2 regions of the Ligilactobacillus sp. ESL1201 genome follow, and region 2 is predicted to be linked to the other one. Evidence: a T-box and tRNA genes for the amino acid it is inferred to sense, from the RefSeq annotation. Region 2 holds a T-box; the other holds one or more tRNA genes.
What was found. The T-box of region 2 lies ahead of leuS (leucine--tRNA ligase). A T-box ahead of a tRNA ligase gene usually reads a tRNA of that ligase, here a tRNA-Leu.
Positions count from the first base shown of each region.

Region 1: it encodes a tRNA-Leu, which carries the amino acid that the T-box ahead of leuS (leucine--tRNA ligase) is inferred to sense. The anticodon was not compared.

Region 1 covers NZ_CP196362.1:1,579,212-1,589,819, forward strand. The annotation lists gene ACSYSK_RS07780 (FAD-binding oxidoreductase) at 1-392, shown strand, start outside; gene ACSYSK_RS07785 (2,3-bisphosphoglycerate-dependent phosphoglycerate mutase) at 677-1,351, opposite strand; gene ACSYSK_RS07790 (CHAP domain-containing protein) at 1,454-2,557, opposite strand; gene ACSYSK_RS07795 (AEC family transporter) at 2,684-3,628, opposite strand; gene ACSYSK_RS07800 (LCP family protein) at 3,816-5,012, shown strand; gene ACSYSK_RS07805 (beta-ketoacyl-ACP synthase III) at 5,108-6,100, opposite strand; tRNA gene ACSYSK_RS07810 (tRNA-Leu) at 6,575-6,659, opposite strand; gene recQ (DNA helicase RecQ) at 6,779-8,533, shown strand; gene nadE (NAD(+) synthase) at 8,582-9,403, opposite strand; gene ACSYSK_RS07825 (hypothetical protein) at 9,699-10,235, opposite strand; gene ACSYSK_RS07830 (hypothetical protein) at 10,219-10,608, opposite strand, start outside.
Region 2 covers NZ_CP196362.1:1,216,773-1,227,380, forward strand. The annotation lists gene ACSYSK_RS06155 (ISNCY family transposase) at 1-385, shown strand, start outside; gene ACSYSK_RS06160 (hypothetical protein) at 765-1,193, shown strand; gene ACSYSK_RS06165 (hypothetical protein) at 1,205-1,846, shown strand; gene ACSYSK_RS06170 (hypothetical protein) at 1,848-2,090, shown strand; gene ACSYSK_RS06175 (hypothetical protein) at 2,335-3,003, shown strand; tRNA gene ACSYSK_RS06180 (tRNA-Gln) at 3,176-3,248, shown strand; gene ACSYSK_RS06185 (putative polysaccharide biosynthesis protein) at 3,392-5,014, shown strand; gene ACSYSK_RS06190 (NAD(P)H-hydrate dehydratase) at 5,000-5,839, opposite strand; gene leuS (leucine--tRNA ligase) at 5,968-8,382, opposite strand; T-box leader at 8,453-8,654, opposite strand; gene ACSYSK_RS06200 (muramidase family protein) at 8,703-10,559, opposite strand.

The DNA.
Region 1 (10,608 bases), 360 kb from region 2:
CAACTCCTAAGATGGATGAAGTCGATGTTGCTGTGCCGATCAACCAAATACCAAAGGTGTTAGCCGAAGTCTCCCGCGTAGCAGAAGAACAGCGCGTACGCTTGCCTAATTTCGGTCATGCAGGTGACGGTAACTTGCACATCTACATCTGCAGCGATAACTACTCCGACGAAAAATTTGCGGAGAAAAAAGACCTCGTGATCAAGGCACTGTACCGAGTAGCAAAGGAATGTGACGGCGAAATGTCCGGCGAACACGGAATCGGTTATGCTCGTAAGGATTACTTCGAAGAATTTTACGGCAAAGATTACGTTCACATTTTACAACGAATCAAAATGGCGTTCGATCCAAACTTGATTTTAAACCCTGAAAAAATCTTCCCGATGAACTAATTTATTTCCATAAAGTTAGAAGTTGGGCCAAAAAACGCGATCAGTCTATTACTTACAGACACACAAAAAGAGGAGTTGGGACAAAAAGCGCTTTCGAGCACTAGCCTAGTTTCAAAGTAAAACCCAATCTTGGGTTTTATTTTGGAACGTAGCTAGGCGCAAACTGCTGCTTTTTGGAGCACGATCAGTCTATTACTTACGGAAAATAAAAAAGGATTGGGACAAAACCGCATTTTGTCCCAATCCCTTTTTGTATCCTCGTAACCAATACCGACTACCATTTTTTACTTAAGGATTTTTTTCGCACACACATTCATTTGTTCGTCAAAAGTATAAATAAGCGGTTGGGCATTTTCCACCTCTACCCCATCGATCTGCTGGTCACTGATCCCCTCGATCAGTTTGATCAGCGAACGTAAAGTGCTGCCGTGGGAAACTACCAGCTGATTTTCCCCCGCCCGTAATCGTGGGACGATCTGAGACGTAAAATACGGGACGATCCTGTTTGTCGCCATTTTCAGACTTTCCGCTAACGGAATGATCATCTTCGGATAAGCCGCATAACGCCGATCTCCCTGTCTAGTAGCTAATTTAGGCGGAACTGCATCGTAGGAACGCCGCCAAAGTGCCACCTGCTTGGCCCCGTAAATTTCCCGGGTGCGTTGCTTGTTCAAACCGCGCAATGCGCCATAGTGCCGCTCATTTAACCGCCATGTTTTAATAACAGGGACGTAGGATTGGTGACATTCATCTAACACGATATTAGCCGTCTTGATCGCCCTTACCAACACAGATGTGTGTAACGTATTAAATTGGATCTGCTCGCGTGCTAGTAACTGTCCCGCCGCGTGGGCTTGCTGTTCGCCGTATTCCGTTAGCGGAGCGTCACTCCACCCCGTATAAACATTTTGCTGATTTGCCGTACTCTGTCCGTGCCTTAATAAAACTAACTGCGACATGTGACCAACCTCTTTTTAACTTTTTCACAATTTACCTCCATTTTAAAGGCAAAATAAAAAAGACGCAATTGCGCGCCTCTTACAAGTTTCAATTATTCATTTTTACGGGTGAATATAAGTCAATCCCGCACCACTTAAAGTCTGATAGTTAGGACCGGCTGGACTAGAAAAGCCCATGCCTCCCTGCGAGATCGTGATTTGGCTTCCGTTGACAGCCTCAACAACTGCCACGTGACCGGCACCGGAATCTGCCGTCCAGTTACCGACCCGTTGGCCAGCACCGAAGACGACGATCGCACCAACTGCCGGAGTACTATCAACACGGAAACCGGCGGCAGCAGCAGAAGAACCCCACTGAGCACCATTACCCCAGTTATTACCAGCCCAACCAGTCCGATTCTTAGCATACCAAGTACACTGACCGTACGGATAAGTATTCGCACCGCCACCACCACGATGAACACCGCCAGCAGCATGACCAGCAGAATTAACAGCGGCATTCATTTGTTGTTGATTCTGAGCAGTTTGCTCTTGGTTAGCCGCCTGCTGTGCTTGCGACGCGCTATTTTGGGCGTCGGCTAGCGATTTAGCGTCATTAGTTGCCTTAGCGGCCTGGTCGACTTTAGCCTTTTGCTCCTGTGCTTCCTTTAAGGCTTGAGCATCTTCGGCGGCTTTTTTCACTTTTAATTCCGCCTGCTTTTGACTCAAACTAGCGACGTCTTTTTGTAACTGCAAGTCGGTCTTTTGTGCTTGTTTAACGGAATCATTAATGCTTTGCAGATCAGCACGGACCTGTTGTTGATCGCTACGCTGCTGACGCAATGCCATATTATTAGCATGCACCACGGTAGCTACCGTAGCTGTCCGTGTCAGGGCATCGGAAAAATTATCCGAATCAGAAATAAAAGCAAGCACGGAGCCAGTATTATTCAACTGTGCGGAACGAGCTTGCCGTTTAAGCTGAGTACTACGATCAGCAATATCTGCTTTTAATTTAGCAACTTCTCGTGACTTGCTGTACTGCTCTTGTTGTTGCTTAGCCAGTGCCTTTTGTCCCGCACTGACCTTGGCTTTAATCGCTGCAATCTGGTCGTTGATCGCATCCAAATCTGCATTAGTATCAGCATTAACAACTGGTGCGGTCGTTAATACCAACATCAACGTTGCCAACAGCCCCAGCGCCTTATTTACTTGCTTTCTTTTCATGTGCTTACTCCCATAATATGTATATTTACTGAAATAGCGAACGTTAAACCTACCGTTAATATGATAGCATTTTTCATATATGAGAACCATTACAGCAAATTTACAAAAATATTTCACTTTCTCATTCTACAAATGCATCGTCAGTACCATCAATAACGGCACAACTACTAAAGAAAGTAACGTCGTTTCCGTGACCATCACCGAAGCATAGCTGGCATCGGCGTGATACAAGCGCGAAACGACCGGTGCGTTAGTCATCACCGGCATCGCGGACTGCAAAATAAAGACCTGCTTCATCAACAATGGCGCATTGGTAAACATTACCAGTAAGGTCATTAACAGTGGCGCACAGACAAAACGACCCATAATGATCAGTAGGTTATCTTTCTTAAAGGAAAGTTGCTTTAGTCCGGCCTTATACACAGAGATCCCGATAAAAAGCATAGACAACGGGATCGTAAGACCGCCTAAATAGCCTAAGTCTTTGTCTAAAAATTGCGGTAACCGCACCCGCAATAATACTAAAACGACCCCGAGCATAAAGCCCAGCAGCGGCGGAGAAATTAATTTTTTAAGGGTGACTTTCCAATTCATCACCGCTTCTTTGTTGCCATCTTTTTGGATAAAATACGTCCCTAACGTCCAAAAAATAGTCGTGTTAGCCATATAATAGATCAATACGTAAGGGATACTGCGGTCACCAAACAGCGCCTGATTGATCGGTAAGCCGACAAACACGGTATTGGAGTTAAAAAACATCGCAGTAAATAGGCCGCGGTGAAACAGCCCAACGTTAAAAATGCGCACCAAAAATAACGATAATACTAACAATAGCATCATCGATAATACCGGAAAAGTCAGGTCCGGGATCATTGTCAACAACTCATGAGCACTGAATTGGTGAGTGATCGTCCCTACCATGTAACATGGCAAACCGACTTGCGTGACTAACTTTGCCAGTAACTGATCTTGATTGCCATCAAACCAGCCTAACGACGCCAGAAAATACCCGACTGCGATCAACACTAAAATGATAATGACACCCGAAATACTATGTAAAAATACTTGCATTCTTCTCTTCTCCTATTTATTGAATCTAGTATAACACCAGAGTTGCTGAGCAAAACACAAATTTCCATCAATTTTAGTCCATTTTGGGGTAAAAATTTTTCATTTTCATTAAAGAATAGCAATTCACTTTCACAAAAGATTTATCCTCGTGTATAATTTAAAGTAGATTAATTTAAAGGAGTGCCTGATGAAAGACAATGGACCCAACCAAGAGGATCAGTATTTAGATTTACCAACTAGGAGTTCTTTGTATAATCAAAATCATCCTCACACCCACCGATTGCGCAAGCGAATCTGCGCGATCCTACTGACAGTTTTTCTGGTAATGATCTATGGTGGTTTCGTTTACGCCCACCACTTATTAAATAGTGCTAAAAGCACCATTACTAACACTTACACCAAAGCTAACGTGCAAAAAATGCGCAACGTTTCGCAAGTGATCAAAGACGGCAAACCATTTTCTGTTTTATTACTAGGAACAGATACCGGTGATCTCGGCCGTACGGATAAGGGACGCACCGACACGATCATCCTCGCAACGATTAGCCCCAGTAATAAAAAGGTGACGCTAACCAGTATTCCGCGGGATACAGCCGTTTCAGTCCCCGATTCGGAAAATAGCTACGATAAGATCAACTCCGCCTACACCATCGGCGGGGTCGCAACGACCATTAAGACCGTACAAAAAACGTTGCACGTCCCGGTTGATTTTTACATTTTAGTCAACATGGGCGGCCTGCGTAAAATGGTCGACTCCCTGGGTGGGATCACGATCACGCCTTTACTGACGTTTAAGTACAGCGATGCCGATGTCGTTAAAAATCAAACCGTTAAACTCAACGGCAAGCAAGCCTTGGCCTATGCGCGAATGCGCTACGATGACCCTGAGGGCGATTACGGTCGCCAAAAGCGGCAACGCCAAGTTATTCAGGCACTGATCAAAAAAGCGCTGAACGTTTCTTCGCTGACTCGCTACCAGCAATTACTCAATTCGATTCAATCCAATATGGAAACCGACCTGACTTATAACGACATGATGACCGTTGAATCCAATTACAAAGCGGCGGCACAAAACATTTCTTCGTACGTGTTGCAAGGACAAGATGCAGTCCTAAACGGGCTTTCTTACCAAGTAGCGACCGCCAAAGAAAAACGGAAAGTGTCAGACCAAATTCGGGAACAGTTAGGACTAAGCCCGTCAGAAGCTGATTTTAGCAAAAATACTTTTGGCACCGGAACTGACGACGAGGATAGTGACAGCGACGACAACTACTCCGATACTACAAACGGTGATTCGGATAGCAGCGAGCAAGGATACGACCAGGACTATGCCACTGACGATACCTATGACACTGACACTACATCGGATAGTAATGGATACTAAACTTATCATAAAGTAATAGCGTGTTGAGATAAAATTAAACTTTGTCTCAACACGCTATTTGTATATTTAAGTTCCATTTTTCGTTATCATAATTCCTAGCTATTTGTGGGCAAATGGCTCAGGTCTAACAACAAACTGCCATAAGCCAAGCCAGCGCCAAAGCCTGTTAACAACACCGTCCCCAATTGCTTTTTTTCAGTCAATTGTGTGTCCAGTACCGCCGGGATCCCTACCGACGATGTATTACCGGCATACTCGACGTTGGTGCCGAAACGACTGAGTGGCAAATTCAGTTTATGTGCCAACCGTTCAATCAAGCGCAAGTTGGCCTGATGTACGATTACCAGATCCAAGTCCGCCGCCACTTGCCCATTTTCTGCCAAAAAATCTTGCATGTGCTGGCTAACCGTTTGACTAACAAAATCAAAAACAGCATGACCATCCTGGTAAAAAGCATCGACTTGCGGGTAATTATCCCCGCTCAAACGAGATAACGGGGCGATCCTGCCACTGTGGATCACCTGTGCATCGCCGTTCGTACACAATTTTTCGGCGATAAAAATTTCCTGTTTAACATCATCAGTCGCCGTTAAAATCACCCCAGCGGCTCCGTCGGCAAAAAATACAGCGGACGTGCGGTCCTTAAAATCCTGCATCTTCGTGTTGTTTTCCGCACTCAAAACCATGACTTGCCGACACGTTCCCGTCCTGATGAACTTCTCGGCAATACTGAGCGCAAAAATAAAACCGGCACAAGCCGCCGAAATATCATAGGCAAATGCGTTAGTGGCACCCAATTTTTGCTGCACGATCGCCGCGGTGGCCGGAGTTAACGCGTCGGGAGTGATCGTTGAAACGATGATCATGTCAAGCTCACTTGCGGCTAGGTCAGCGTTGGTCAACAACTGGCGTCCCACTTTAGCGGCCATATCCGAAGTGTTTTCGTTAAAGGCAAAACGCCGTTCCTTGATCCCGGTATGAGCTTGGATCCATTCGTCGGAAGTATCCATTAACGCGCTCAAATCAGCATTAGAAACAACATTAGGCGGTAAATACTGCGCACTGGCAGTTAAAGTGACATAGTTCACTCAAATTCCTCATTTCATTTAGACAAGCTGTGAGTCAAGTCGGGAGCAACCGAGGATTAGCCTAATATCACCATCAAGCCTGAACTTGGCTTTGTGGTGATATGTAGCTAAACGTAGGGTGCTGACTTGTGGAACGTAATTAAGATCAAGCTGTGAGTCAAGCTGCTTAGCAGTCGTGGACTAAGTGGCACCGAATGGCAAATCCTGCACTTGGATTTGTTATGAGGTGTTCTTAGGACCTAGACTGCTGGCTTGACGAGCGCAATTAAACAAGCTGCGGAAGCTAGCGGGTAGCTGCTGAGGATTAACCTAGCTAGAAAGTAAAGCTTGCACTTAAGCTTTGCTTTTTAGCGTAGTTAAACGTAGGCGGCTGCTAGCTGAAGCGCATTAGACAAGCTGTGAGTCAAGCTGCTTAGCAGTCTTCAACTACAAAAAAAGCGAGACAGCTATCATGTCTCGCTCCCGTTTTTACGATGCGGGTAAATGGATTCGAACCATCACGAGCGCAATGCTCACCAGATCCTTAGTCTGACGCGTCTGCCAATTCCGCCATACCCGCAATAACGAAACTCATTATAGCAAATTAGCTATCCCGACGCAAATCTTTTTGTGGTGCGAGTATCTGAATTGCACCAGCTAAATTTGCGCGTAAAATAGTAACGGAAAGGAGCCGATCAAGTGACCCCCCAAGACATTTTAGTTAAATATTACGGCTACAAAGAATTTCGTCCCGGGCAACTAGAGATCATCGATCAGGTCTTACACGGCCAAAATACCCTGGCGATCATGCCAACCGGCGGTGGTAAATCACTTTGTTACCAAATTCCCGCACTCCTATTATCCGGAGTAGCGTTAGTAGTCTCACCCTTAATTTCTTTGATGAAAGACCAAGTCGATGCTCTTACTGAAAATGGAATTCCTGCGGCTTATTTAAATAGCACTCAAACTTGGCAGGAAAGTACGACAGTCATTGACCAGGCCCGCACGCACCAACTAAAATTATTGTACGTTGCTCCGGAACGATTAGAGCAACCTAATTTTCAACAACTCCTTACTAAGTTGCAGATCTCGTTAATCGCAGTTGACGAAGCCCACTGTATTTCCCAGTGGGGCCATGATTTTCGGACCAGCTACCTCAACCTAAGCACCTTTGTCACTCGCTTACAGGCCCCAGTCATTGCCTTAACCGCGACCGCTACTACTCAAGTCGCACAAGACATTAAAACTCGCCTGCAGATCCCCGCGCAAAATGAAATCAAGACCGGCTTTGCTCGCCCCAACCTGTCATTTCAGGTAGTCAGAGGTGCTAATAAAAATCGCTATATTCTAGATTACGTGTCTGCTAACCGCAACGTTGCGGGCATCGTTTATGCTGCTACCCGTAAAAAAGTCGAACAGCTCGGAATACTATTGACTAAAATGGGGATCAAAGCGGGAATTTATCACGCGGGACTAAGCGAACGCCAACGCAAACAGGCACAAGAGGATTTCTTATACGACCGGACCAGCGTGATCGTGGCCACTAACGCCTTTGGCATGGGCATCGACAAAAGTAACGTCCGCTACATCATTCACGCGCAAACTCCTGGCAGCCTAGAAGCATATTATCAAGAAGCCGGACGAGCGGGACGAGACGGCGAACAATCCGAGGCCATTTTACTTTATGGTGCCCAAGACATGCAATTGCAACGCTTATTCGCGCAAAATTCTAACGCCCAACAAGACCACAAAACCACTCTCTACCATAATATTCAAGTCATGATCGATTACGCTAACACCCAAGAATGCCTACAACAGTTTATCGTGCGTTACTTTGGTCAGGAATGCCCTGCTTGTGGCAAATGTTCTAACTGTACCGACCAGCGGCAAAGTGAAGACATTACGCTAGCGGCGCAAAAGATCCTCTCCTGTGTCGTACGGGCCAAACAACGCTACGGTAAAAAAATCATCGCACAAATTTTAGCGGGTTCCAAGGCCAAAAGAATCACGAAATTAGGCTTGCAACAACTATCGACTTACGGACTCATGAGCAACCAAAAAACCGCACAGATCGAAGAACTGATCGACTATCTCAGCGCCAGCGACTATTTAAATATTCCGGATCCTAAATACCCGACCTTGCGCCTAACAGCCAAAGGAGCGCAAGTCTTAAAGGGCGAGCTAACAGTTACGCGTAAAGTCGACGTGATCACCAAAAAGCATAGCGAAAATTCAGCTCTGTTCGAACAATTACGGGCGTTGCGTTACCAACTAGCAGAAGCCAAAAATGTCCCACCCTACGTTATTTTCAGTGACCAAACACTACATGATATGTGCCAAGTCATGCCCGAAACTAAAGCAGAAATGCTAGGGATCAAGGGTGTCGGGGAACAAAAGTTAGCTAAATACGGCGAGCAATTTTTAACTATTTTAAAGCAAAAAAAGAGAAATTAAGACAAAATAGTAATTGCCCTAACTTCTTTTTTAGTATTTTTACGCTAATTACAGTCGATCATAGACCGTGAGCGGCAAGTGGCGTTTGTGTCGCGTTTTAAGGTACCATTCTTCGATTTTTTGTGCAGCCGCTTCGACAATTTGTTTACCTTCTAAGTAGTCGTCAATGTTATCGTAAGTAACGCCCAAAGCGACCTCGTCGGGTAACGCCGGCCGGTCTTCTTCTAAATCCGCAGTCGGCGCTTTTTCATATAAATGAGCGGGCGCCCCCAAAAAACGTAATAGTTGCTTGCCTTGGCGTTTATTTAAACGCCACAAAGGAGTTATATCGGCAGCGCCATCACCAAATTTAGTGTAAAAACCCGTTACGGCTTCGGCAGCGTGGTCAGTACCCACGACGACGCCCGCCCGCGCACCGGCAATTGCATATTGAGCCACCATCCGTGCACGCGCTTTGATATTGCCCTTATTAAAATCAGTGACTTCCAACCCATTAGCCTGCACGGCTGCTACCATTGCATCGGCCGTCTCTTTAATATCGACACGCATGGTTTGGTCGGCATGCATAAATTCGATGGCGTCTAGCGCATCTTGTTCGTCGGCTTGAGTGCCATACGGAAGACGGACGGCAATAAACTGATAAGTATCAATCCCAGTTTCTTGCCGTAATTCACTAATCGCAGTTTGACATAACGTTCCCGCTAAAGTAGAATCCTGCCCTCCAGAAATTCCCAATACTAAAGTTTGTAAAAATGAATTTTGCCGCAGGTAATCCTTAAGAAAATCAACGGAACGGCGAATTTCCGTTTGTGGATCAATCTCGGGTTTGACCTTCAACGCCGCAATGATTTCTTGCTGTAATTTACGCATAGTTAACTCTCCTCGTTTAATTGCTGTCATTATTTTACACTTTTTCACCCGTGAATTCAGCAATTAGCACCGATTAAAAGCAAAAGAAGTGGGGATAAAAAGCGGTAGTAATCGAGCACTAAGTGACACTAACAAGAAAAAATATAATTAGATTTGTTTGTTGCTGCCCTTAGGACCTAGACTGCTGACTTAGCGAACGCGATTGAATACCATGACTTACAGGAATCTAAAAAGGCCTGGGACAAAATATAATTTTGTCTCCCAGCCTTTTTTGTGTAACTATTTTGAACTAATTTTACCAGTTAGTGTAATGAGGCTCTTGGTAAGCTAGACGGTAAATTTGTCTGATTTCTCCACCATGTTCTTTATCACGAGCACTAATAGGAGTATTTTCGGAATTTACAAAATTTACGTCAATCAAATCATAGTGATGAATACTTACAATCGTTTCGTAATCTGTGTCACCATATCCCTGCCCAGCTTCAACAGTTGTATAGAAGGAACCTGTTGAATCAGTATGAACTACAGTATTATTGGTAGGGCTAGTTACACCAAAACCTTGAACTTTAATAGTAAAAGACTGATTTGCTGCCAGTTGCCCATTACTATATGCTTTTCCAGAAAATATATTCTCATACCTTTTATCGCTAATAATACGCCAATTAGGACCATACTGATACCCAGTGACATAAGCATCACCAAGTTGTTCAACATCAATTCTATCAATACTAGAATTACTTGTATTATCTGCTTTAATTGTGTAATTAAAAGCGAAAAACACACATACAGCTGCTAACATTGACAATAAAATTACCTTAATCTTTTTCTTCATTCTGCTTACTTCCCCCTACTTTATTCACTTGTTCCACCATAGTCTTCAAATTGGTCCAGTAGCTTTCCATCTGCTTAAAATTACCCGCCTTGGTCTGCTCGTACAGGTCAAGAAACGATTTGTCGTGACTGTCATTAGTGTAGTATTTCTCTTGCTCCTTATTGAGCTCATCAAACAACTGCAACACACTTGTGTCAGTTTTTTGTAACCTACTGAAAATATCCTTGACCACATCGCGGTAAGACTTAGTTTGCTGGGCCGTGTGCGGCAAAGTATCTAACTTGTTAATGTTATCCATGTGATCCAAGAACTTAGACTCTGTCGGATCATACGGGTGAAAATTAGCCCCAGACTTGTTGATCTGATACAGTAA
Region 2 (10,608 bases):
AACGACTAAATTAAATCTAATTTTGGGCACTTTAACTACTCGTAAGATCAATACAGGTAATCACTTTTCATTCCATAAACAGGCTTATTTACCGGTCACATCGACTGGAAAAGAAGTTTATTTTCAACGTGGGACAGAGGTGTTGGTTATTAAAGCCTTTGACGGTGAATTGTATGCTTCAATCGCTGAAGGTTTATATCGCGTGCGCCGCTTAGCGGCACATGAGTTACGATCCCAGGAATTCGACGACGTACCTCAAAAACAAAAAGCGAAAAGAAATTACATTCCACCGCTCTCGCATCCCTGGAAAGCAGCCAGTTTTAACCGCTATTTAGCTAAACGCGGGATCACACAAGCAGAATTTGAACAGGAGCGCTACGCTTAGCACAGCTTTTTTCGTCGGTCGACTCAGATTAAAGCAACACATCGCCTTACAGAGGTCAAGGGCGGCGCAGCCGTTTATTTTACCCTTGACCTTCTGTGAGGCGGTGTGTTAGGCAACCATTTCGACTGACAAAAAAGCTGAGCACCCCCTTTTTCAGAGGGAGATAGCCCAGCGGCTTGAGCGCTAATTACTCGCTAATGTTTATATTTTTTTGAGACATTTTCAAAAACGATTGACAGCCCTAAATAAAATTTATCATTAAAAACAATCCATATTCATTATCTCAAATAATTATTTCATTCAATTGCCGGTTATGCTAACATTATTAGGTCTAAACACTGACGACATTAAAAGCTGAAAAATCAAGGATGTGAATCTAATGGTCAAAGTTGGCTTCAGAAAGCCCAGTATCAAAAAATCCCTGAGCGCTAGAACTAAGGGACGTTTCACCAGATCTATCAAAAGAGCAATCATCCCTGGTTACGGTCAAAAAGGAATGGGTTGGGCCCACCCCAAAAGAAAAATTTACAATAGTGTTTACCACAAAACAACTATTGATACCCGGAAAGTTATCATCAATGCAATAAAAACAACTCCAGGTCATGCTGCAACAACTATCAGTTCAGGTCATAGTAACTATGAAGAACCACTACCTGAACATGATCCTCACAGTTATTTCAAAATTATTAAGGAAATTTGTGGTTGGAGTTTTTGGCTTAGTGCTTTATTTCAATTACCCACTGGATTTTGTTACTTGTTTTTATTTATCTGGGTTCTTATGTGGTTTATCAAAAATATTATCTCTTAGGAGGATAAAAAGTGCTTAGATTCATACTAGTTTTAGTTACCGCTTATGTAATTTATTTGTTACATAGAAGTATTAAAATGCATGATTTCAATTGGGCATTGGCATTAGCGACCCTCATTTTACTAGCAGTCGGAATCAGAGTAGGTAATGATTCACAGCAAATTCATTATTCTGCCAGTGAAGTTCAGACTATGCAGCAAAAATATCAACGAACTAAAAAAGAAAATCGCTCATTAAAAAAACAACGGCCAGCATTATTAGCCAAAGAAGATTCCACGAATGAAAAGTTGAACAGTATAAAAACAACTTATTCAGTGCAGCAAGGTCAGTTTCAACAAGAAGCTGACCAAAAAAAGCAGCAGGAAGTACAAGAAAAACAAGCACAAGAACAGGAAAGTCAACAAAAACAAGCTGCTACACAACAAGAGTCCGCTAAAAATCAGCCCGCTGTACAACAGCAACAAACAACCAGTGCTCAATCCACTGGCGATCAAAATGGTACTATGGTCTGGGTGGCTACCGAATCTGGTAAAAAATACCACTATGATCCTAATTGTCGGGGGTTAAATCGCGCTAATGGTAAACAACAGATGACTGAACAACAAGCGATTGCCGAGGGTTACACCTTATGCAAATTGGAGGGCGGAAATTAATTTGAAAAATAAAGTAATCACGTTATTATTCATTATACTGATACCTCTTTTGGCTGCCGGTTGTTCGAGTCCACACCAAAAAAAGTTAGATGCTCAGTATAGTAAGTATCAAAAAATGTATGCCGCTGAAAAAGAAAAAAATAAGCAGCTAAAGCAAGAAAAAGAAACTACCAGTGATACTACGTCTGATTTAGAATCAGATATTAGTGATTACCAGTACAAAATTAAAAATCATATTCCTTAATTAACAGCAGTTTGCTGCCAATCGAATTGAGACAAAAAGCGGTTAACAGTCGAGCACTAGGCTAGGTGCAGATTGTTGCTTTTGGGAGCACGATCAAACTATTATTTAGGAATATTCAAATAGGTTCTGAGACAAAACTCATTGTTTTGTCCCCGGGCCATTTTTTATCCTATTTCCCTTGACCTCCCCGTCCCTCTTAGTTACACTTAAGTAACTCAAATCTACCGAGATAGGATGATCCCAGATGCTAGACTCATTACTTACCAAACAGCAATGCCAAAAAATCCTAGAAATCAATTTTCGCTACCAAATCAAACAAAAGATTAAAAATATTCTTCTCGTAACTACCATTGGCTACTTGATCGTCGTCGCCGTGATCTGGATCTGGGCTTTTTCCATGCTGTGGATCATAGTTACCGCCGTGATCATCTGCGGAAGCATTCAATTTTTGCTCACTAAAAAGTTATTACACAGGGGGTCAAAATTATTTTCCGATAAATTAAGGAACATCAGCGCCATAACATATCACAGCATCTTATTTGTCACTAACGATCACCAGGCCCAGCAGCAATATATCAAACTTTATGCCCAACTTACTAAACTGCCACAATATTACGCCCGCAAAGGAATTCTCGCTCCTAATGAACCCGGCTACCGCATTGAAGACGACCCAATATTTGCCCAACTGGTAACTAAACTTAATTTCACTGAAATAGTTAATAGCCAACCTAGTATTATCGAAACCGACGACTACCTGATAATAGCAAGAATGAAAAAGATGGACCACAAAAAGAAAAGAATGATAGTTTCTCCTATCGCAAAAACCACGGAAAATCTGGCGTTACTAAGTGCCACCAATAATTCGCCAGCAATTTTAAGAAAAAAGATTCGCAAGTACGCCATTTTACCTTAGCCCGCTTTTTGGTCATCATCATAAAAAAACTCTTGCGTTGTCTTCCAACATATAGTAAAATATTTTTTGTCGGAATTTGCTGGTGAGTGGTGGTATTTTTTATCCCGCTGGCCTTTAAAATTTTAGTTGACAAACACTAGAACTTTCCGTATACTTTAAGAGTTGAGTTTATTGGGCATTCGCCAAACTGGTAAGGCAGTGGACTCTGAATCCATAATTTACAGGTTCGACCCCTGTATGCCCAATCATATTAAAAAGTTTCCCGCTTCGTTGTTGAAGTTGGGAAACTTTTTTAGATTTAGTCCCAGTAATTGCTATTTACGCAAAAATTAGCTACTATTAACTAGAATTAATTTGTACTTAAATTTACCCGGAAAGTTGGCCGCACATGACTTCATCTAAAACTCCAAATGCTAAAGAAAAAATGCTGCGTGGATCGGCGTGGATGACGATCGGCAGTATTTTTTCCCGGATCCTCGGTGCCATTTACATCATTCCTTGGTACGGTTGGTTTGGTGCCGATAAACTGCAGGCTAACGCACTTTACACTAAGGGCTACACCGTCTACAGCCTCTTTATCATGATCGCAACGGCCGGGATTCCTTCCGCCGTCGCCAAACAGGTGGCCCACTATAATTCGCTCAATGAATACCAGATTGGCAGACGCCTATTTCAAAAAACACTACTATTAATGATTGCTCTAGGCGCATTTTGTGCCGCTCTACTGTGGGGGATCGCCCCTTGGATCTCCCAAAACGATCCTAAGGTGATCCCCGTTTACCGTTCGTTATCCCTAGCCTTACTGCTGATCCCGGCGATGAGTTTAGGACGCGGGTTTTTCCAGGGATATTCTGACATGGCCCCTTCGGCTTTGTCCCAACTACTCGAGCAACTGATCCGCATCATTTACATGTTAGCTGCAACCTTTTGGATCATGAAAGTTCTCCATGACCCCTACGTCAAAGGGGTTGTTCAGTCCACGCTAGCCGCCTTTTTCGGTGCGTTAGGTGGTATCTTACTACTATTATTTTATTATTTAAAAAAGCACCGCCAGCTGGACTCATTAGCCGCCAACAGTGCCAATCAGTTACAGATCTCCGACGGCAAAATCATCAAGGAAGTTTTGTGGGAATCGATCCCCTTTATCTTCGTTAGTATCTCGATGACTCTCTACAACCTTTTTGATCAGTTTTCATTTCAGCCGATCATGCAACACGTCACGCACTATTCGCTAGCCGCGATCAACGCCCAGTACGCGTTATTTGCTGGCAATGCCAATAAATTAGTGATGATCATCGTTTCCTTAGCGATCGCCCTGTCTACTACCGCGATCCCGCTACTGTCCGAAGCCATCACCAAAAGAGATATCATCGGTACCAGACAGCAGATCACCGATTGTTTAGAGCTCTTCTTTTTTATCATGCTTCCTTGCTCGTTAGGAATGGCTGCCGTCGCGCGCCCGCTATACGTTTTATTTTATTCTTACAATCACTTGGGCGTTTTCGTGATGAGCGTCGCTTCTTACACGGCATTACTGATGGGGTTATACTCCGTCATGGCCGCCATCTTACAGGGAATTTACGAAAATAAAAAAGCGATCCAATACACCATCGCTGGTCTGATCGCTAAATTACTCCTGCAAATTCCCCTGACGGTCTGGCTCCACGCTTACGGTCCCTTATTAGCGACCGCTTTGGGCATGGGCGTTTCGTGTTACTTAATGTTACGTTTTGTTTATTACCGCTACAACCTCAACTTGCGGGTCTTACAGAAAAATTTCAATAAAATGATGTTTTTTGCCTTGGTGATGTTTGGCGTGGTGATCAGCGCCGTTTGGGTCTGTGGGCTCTTTTTAAGCAAGTACAGCCGCGTGTTTGCCACGCTGACTCTGGTGATCGTCGTGTTACTCGGAGCCTACGTTTATCTCGGCTTGGTGTTAAAGGCGCGCCTATTTGACCATATCATCGGTCGTTCCGCTAACAAATTACGCCAAATGCTACACATCAGCTAAGTGTTGCCGCATAAATTCCTGTAAGTGCGCGCTGATATCCGTGGGCAAGACCACATACTTCTGTTGTGCCAACTGGTCGGCCAACGCACTGTGCGTGTAAACTGCCGCGGCTATTACCTGAGTCGTGTTTTGTGTTGCAAATTGTGCTAAAAACCCACCAATGATTCCTGCCAGCGTGTCGCCCATGCCTCCTGTCGCCATGTACGGCCCGCCTAACAGCAACCGTTCCGGTGCCGCATCCTCGTGATAAATTTCCGTCTGGTACTTTTTTAGCACTACCGTCGCGTGTAACTGTTGTTGTGCCTGGCGGTTGCTGGCTTCGTTTTGCTGGGCAATTTTAATACCGGAGAGTCGTTGCCATTCCATCTGATGAGGAGTAAAAACTAACCGCGCCTGCGGCTTAACCGGCTGTTTTTGTTGAGAGCATAGCGTGATTGCCGAACCGTCAACCAGTAAAATTTGGTGCTCGGTAACTTGTTGCAGCACCGTCTTAAACACCGCTTCAGCTTGCTGGTCTAATCCCAGTCCCGGCCCCAAAACGATTACCGTCGCCTGCTTGACCGCCGCCGTTAGCTCCGGCAATTGCGTCAGGGGCACGAACATTGCTTCGGGCACCCGCGTGTGTAACGCGCTTAAATTAGCGGGAACCGTCGCGACGGTCACTAGTCCCGCACCACTGCGTACGGCTGCCAGTGCCGCCATGATGATCGCTCCGCCATAGTTCAAGTTGCCACCAACCAATAACACTTTGCCGTAATCACCCTTATGACTGTGATGCGGCCTTTTTTTTAACAAATTTAACACCGTTGCTGGAATTTCTTTCATTATTTTCCTCCGTTTCCTAAATCCATTACGAAGATACAAAAGAGGAACCTGAACAAAAATTGAATTTGTCTCGGTCCCTCTTCGCATATCCTAATCGTGTCTCCAAAAGCAGCAGTTCATGCCTACTTTTACTTAGCGATCACAATATTCACTAACTTATTAGGAATAGCGATCACTTTTTTAACTTCAGCGCCACTGATTTCTTCTTTAACGTGTTGGTCAGCCAGTGCCAATTCTTGCAGTTTTTTAGCCGGTAGGTCACGTTCAACTTGCAAATGTTGTCTTACCTTGCCGTTGACTTGGACTACCACTTCTACAGTCTCATCCAGTAACTTGCTTTCGTCGTAAGTCGGCCACTGTGCATAAGCAATACTGCCTACGTGTCCTAGCTTAGTCCACAGTTCCTCGCCGATATGTGGCGTAACCGGAGACAACATCTTAACGAAGCCTTCCATGTATTCCAACGGTAACGAACTAGCCTTGTAGCAGTCGTTAACAAAGACCATCAGCTGTGAAATTGCCGTGTTAAAGTGCAATTTTTCGTAATCTTCCGTTACTTTTTTAACCGTTTGGTTGTAGATCTTAGTCAAATGACCGTCGTTGATCGTAGTCACGCGGTCACGTAACTTGTCGTTTTCATCGATCATGAGGTTCCAGGCCCGATTGATAAATTTATACGCGCCATTCAACCCGTCTTCGCTCCAAGCAACCGAAGCATCCAACGGTCCCATAAACATTTCGTATAACCGTAACGTGTCGGCACCATACTGGTCAACAATGTCGTCAGGATTGACCACGTTGCCCTTGGACTTCGACATTTTTTCGTGATTATCGCCTAAGATCATTCCCTGGTTGACCAGTTTCTGGAATGGCTCTTTAGTCGGTACCACACCAATGTCATACAAGAATTTATGCCAGAAACGAGCATACAGCAAATGCAAAACAGCGTGTTCAGCACCACCAACGTATAAATCGACCGGCATCCACTGTTTTAATTTTTCGTAATCGGCGACCCCATTTTTATTATGCGGATCAACGTAACGCAAGAAATACCACGAACTACCAGCCCACTGCGGCATCGTATTCGTTTCGCGTTTACCCTTACGCCCATTTTCATCGACCACGTTGACCCAATCCGTCAGGTTAGCTAGTGGGCTTTCCACCGTGCCAGAAGGTTCGATATTCTTTTCTTTAGGCAAGCGTAACGGTAATTCATCCTCGGGGATCAGCGTAGTTTCACCGTCTTCCCAGTGAATAACTGGGATCGGTTCGCCCCAATAGCGTTGCCGGGAAAATAGCCAGTCGCGCAAACGATAATTGACCTTCTTCTCGCCTAGTTTGCGTTCGGTCAACCAATCGGTGATCTTAGCGATTGCTTCGTCTTTATTTAAACCGTTCAAAAAGTCGGAATTGATATGAACACCGTCGCCAGTATAAGGCTCCTTGCTGACATCTCCGCCTTCGATCACGGGCACGATCTCCAAGCCAAACTTGCTGGCAAATTCATAGTCCCGCTCATCGTGAGCCGGAACGACCATTACGGCACCGGTCCCGTAAGTTGCTAGCACGTAATCTGCTATCCAAATCGGTGCTTTTTTACCGTTGACCGGATTGATTACATAACTGCCGGTAAAGACGCCCGTCTTGGTCTTAGCCAAATCAGTTCGTTCCAAATCAGATTTTTGTTCCACTTCTTTAACGTAAGCGTCCACCGCTGCCTTTTGTTCCGGAGTCGTCAACTTCTTAACTAATTCGTGTTCGGGAGCTAAGACCATACAACTAACACCGAAAATCGTATCCGGACGCGTGGTGAAGACTTCGATCGTCTCGTCACTGTCGGCGACTTGGAAACGAACCGCAGCCCCGACCGAACGGCCGATCCAGTTACGTTGTTGTTCCTTGATTGCTTCCGGCCAGTCCAGATCGTCTAAATCATCGATCAAACGATCCGCATAAGCCGTGATTTTTAGTACCCACTGACGCATCGGTTTTCTGTAAACTGGGAAACCGCCCCGTTCGGTTTTACCGTCGATCACTTCTTCGTTAGCGACCACGGTGCCGAGGTCCGGGCTCCAGTTGACCAACATATTAGCTTCATAGGCCAAGCCTTTTTTATAGAGTTGTTCGAAGATCCACTGCGTCCACTTATAGTAATCAGGATCGGTAGTATTGATCTCACGACTCCAATCGTACGAAAAACCGAGCGATTTGATCTGACGTCTAAAATTATCAATATTTTGTTTAGTAAATTCACGCGGAGAATGCCCGGTATTTAGCGCGTACTGTTCGGCTGGCAGCCCAAATGCATCCCAACCCATCGGATGTAACACGTTATAACCCTGCATTCTTTTCATGCGGGCAACGATGTCTGTGGCCGTATAGCCTTCAGGATGGCCCACGTGAAGCCCCTGTCCGGACGGATAAGGGAACATATCCATTACGTAATATTTCTTTTTAGTAGCATCATCACTGGTTTTAAAGGTTTGATGTTCCTCCCAAAAATGCTGCCATTTTTTCTCGATTTTTTGATGATCGTATGCCATTTCAAAATCTCCTCTTTAATAAATTGATATTATAAAACCAAAAAATCCTATACACTTCTCGTAAAGAAATGTATAGGACGAAGCAATTTCCGCGGTACCACCTACTTTTTGACCGAAGTCAACACTCAACTGATAACGGCAGGCACCGTTTTCGCTTACTACTTTCGGCGAAAAACTCCAAGGGGAGTTCAAAGAATAATCAACGGTACTTCCACCACCCGTACCTTCTCTGCAGTTGATCTTTTCTCCTACTGATCCTTTTCTGCTTTTAAATATTACTCTTATCCTAGCAAACAGTCGCTAGAAATGCAATATTTAATTTAATTTATTTTTAATTTTTGGCCGACATAAATCGTATCGGTCGCCAAATGATTAAGTGCCTTCAAATTATTGACAGTCGTCTGATAGTGTCCCGCGATCCGCCACAACGAATCACCGGATTGCACCGTATAACCGCTAGCATTTCTCACGAGATTATCATTTTTAGTCTGTGAGCCAGTGACCGTTAATTTTTGGCCGGCATAAATCGTATCGCCGCTTAAATGATTAGCCTGGCGTAACTTAGCGATCGTAGTACTGTACCGATTAGCGATTGACCATAAGGTATCACCAGACTGTACGGTATACGAACCTGCCTCTGCTCGCGTGGTAATCGGTGCATTAGTATCATTTTTAGCTAACACTAATTTTTGTCCCGTATAAATCAAGTCCGCGGTCAAATGGTTAGTTGCTTTGAGCTCTGACACACTCATGTGGTTGCGCTGCGCAATTGCCCATAAACTATCGCCTGACTGCACCGTATAGCTTGCTTCATTAGTTGCAGGTTTAGCAGAAGTAGCTTTAGCTGGTGTTTGACCGACGTATAACTTTTGGCCGGCATAAATAATATCGCTAGTCAAATGATTCCACGTCCGTAACTGCCCCACGCTAACGTGATTACGCTGTGCAATCGACCATAAACTATCGCCAGCTTGGATCTGGTAGTTAGCGTGCTGGGTCGGTTGTGATTGCTGGGTCGCAGCGGCCACTTCTTTGACTTTTAATACCTGCCCCGCATAAATCGTGTCGCTCGTCAGCGAATTTCCGGACTTCAATTCCGGCACGGTCATCTGATGATCCCGGGCAATCGCCCACAACGTATCACCTGATTTAACAGTATAAGTTCCCGCTAAACTCGGAGCTGCTGCTTGTGCTGGTGGCTGTGCCGTATTATCAGTCTGTGCCGTAGTTGGTACACTTTGCTGGTTATCATACTGCGTCAGATCATAAGTGTTGATCAACTGCATGATCTTAGCGGCATAGTTCGGGTCGGTAGCATAAGAGCCGTAGGTCCCATTTTTCAAATTAGCAGCTGCCTCTTGAACCGAATGTGCATTTGCTTTAGTCGAACCCGGAAAATGAGTCGTGATCAAATCGGCGTAAGCATCTAAACTACCAGCATAACTATCATATTTCTGAAAGTTGGCGCGAGTTTCATAGTTACCATTAGCCCCTGATTCGGTTGTCATCATCGTCACGTACGGACCGTTACCGTTCCATTTCACACCAAATAAATTATGAGCACTAGTTGCTAGACCACTTGCACCCCAGCCACTTTCTAGCCCTGCCTGTGCAATCATCAGCGAAGCATAAACACCGCGCTGGTTCGCAACTTGAACGGCATACGGGGCAATCGTTTGCACAAATTCTTCCGCCGATAAAGACTTGGTTGTCGGTGCTAAATTATCTAATAAAGCGGCCGCACCGGCTCTTGCATTGACCGCACTAAAATTAGCACTTTGCGGTAACTGAGCCGCTTTTAGTAAAGAACTGGTATCATTTTGTTGCGTGCGTGCCGGTGTAGCCGGTTGTTCCACCGTTTGCGCCGTGCTACTAACACTCGGATCCGACGCAGCTGCCGGTGTCGTTTCGCTTGCAGCGACACTGGAAGCAGTGTCATCAGCAGTACTAGACGCAACTGCCGGCGCATCATCGGCAGGCAACTTATCTTCACCGTTAGTAGTACTGTCATTTTGTTGCGTGGCTTGTGCTCGAACTTGACTTTTGCTCAAACCAACACCAGCGGTACCGATGATCAAAGTCGTGCCTAAGTATGTAGTTGCTTTTTTGACAGACTTAAACTCCTCAGCTAAACGTAATTCTTTTTGGCGTGTAATACGCTCTTTTCTTGTTTTCACGATCAATTTACCCCCTGATGCAATTACAAATACATTTTTCTGTATTTTT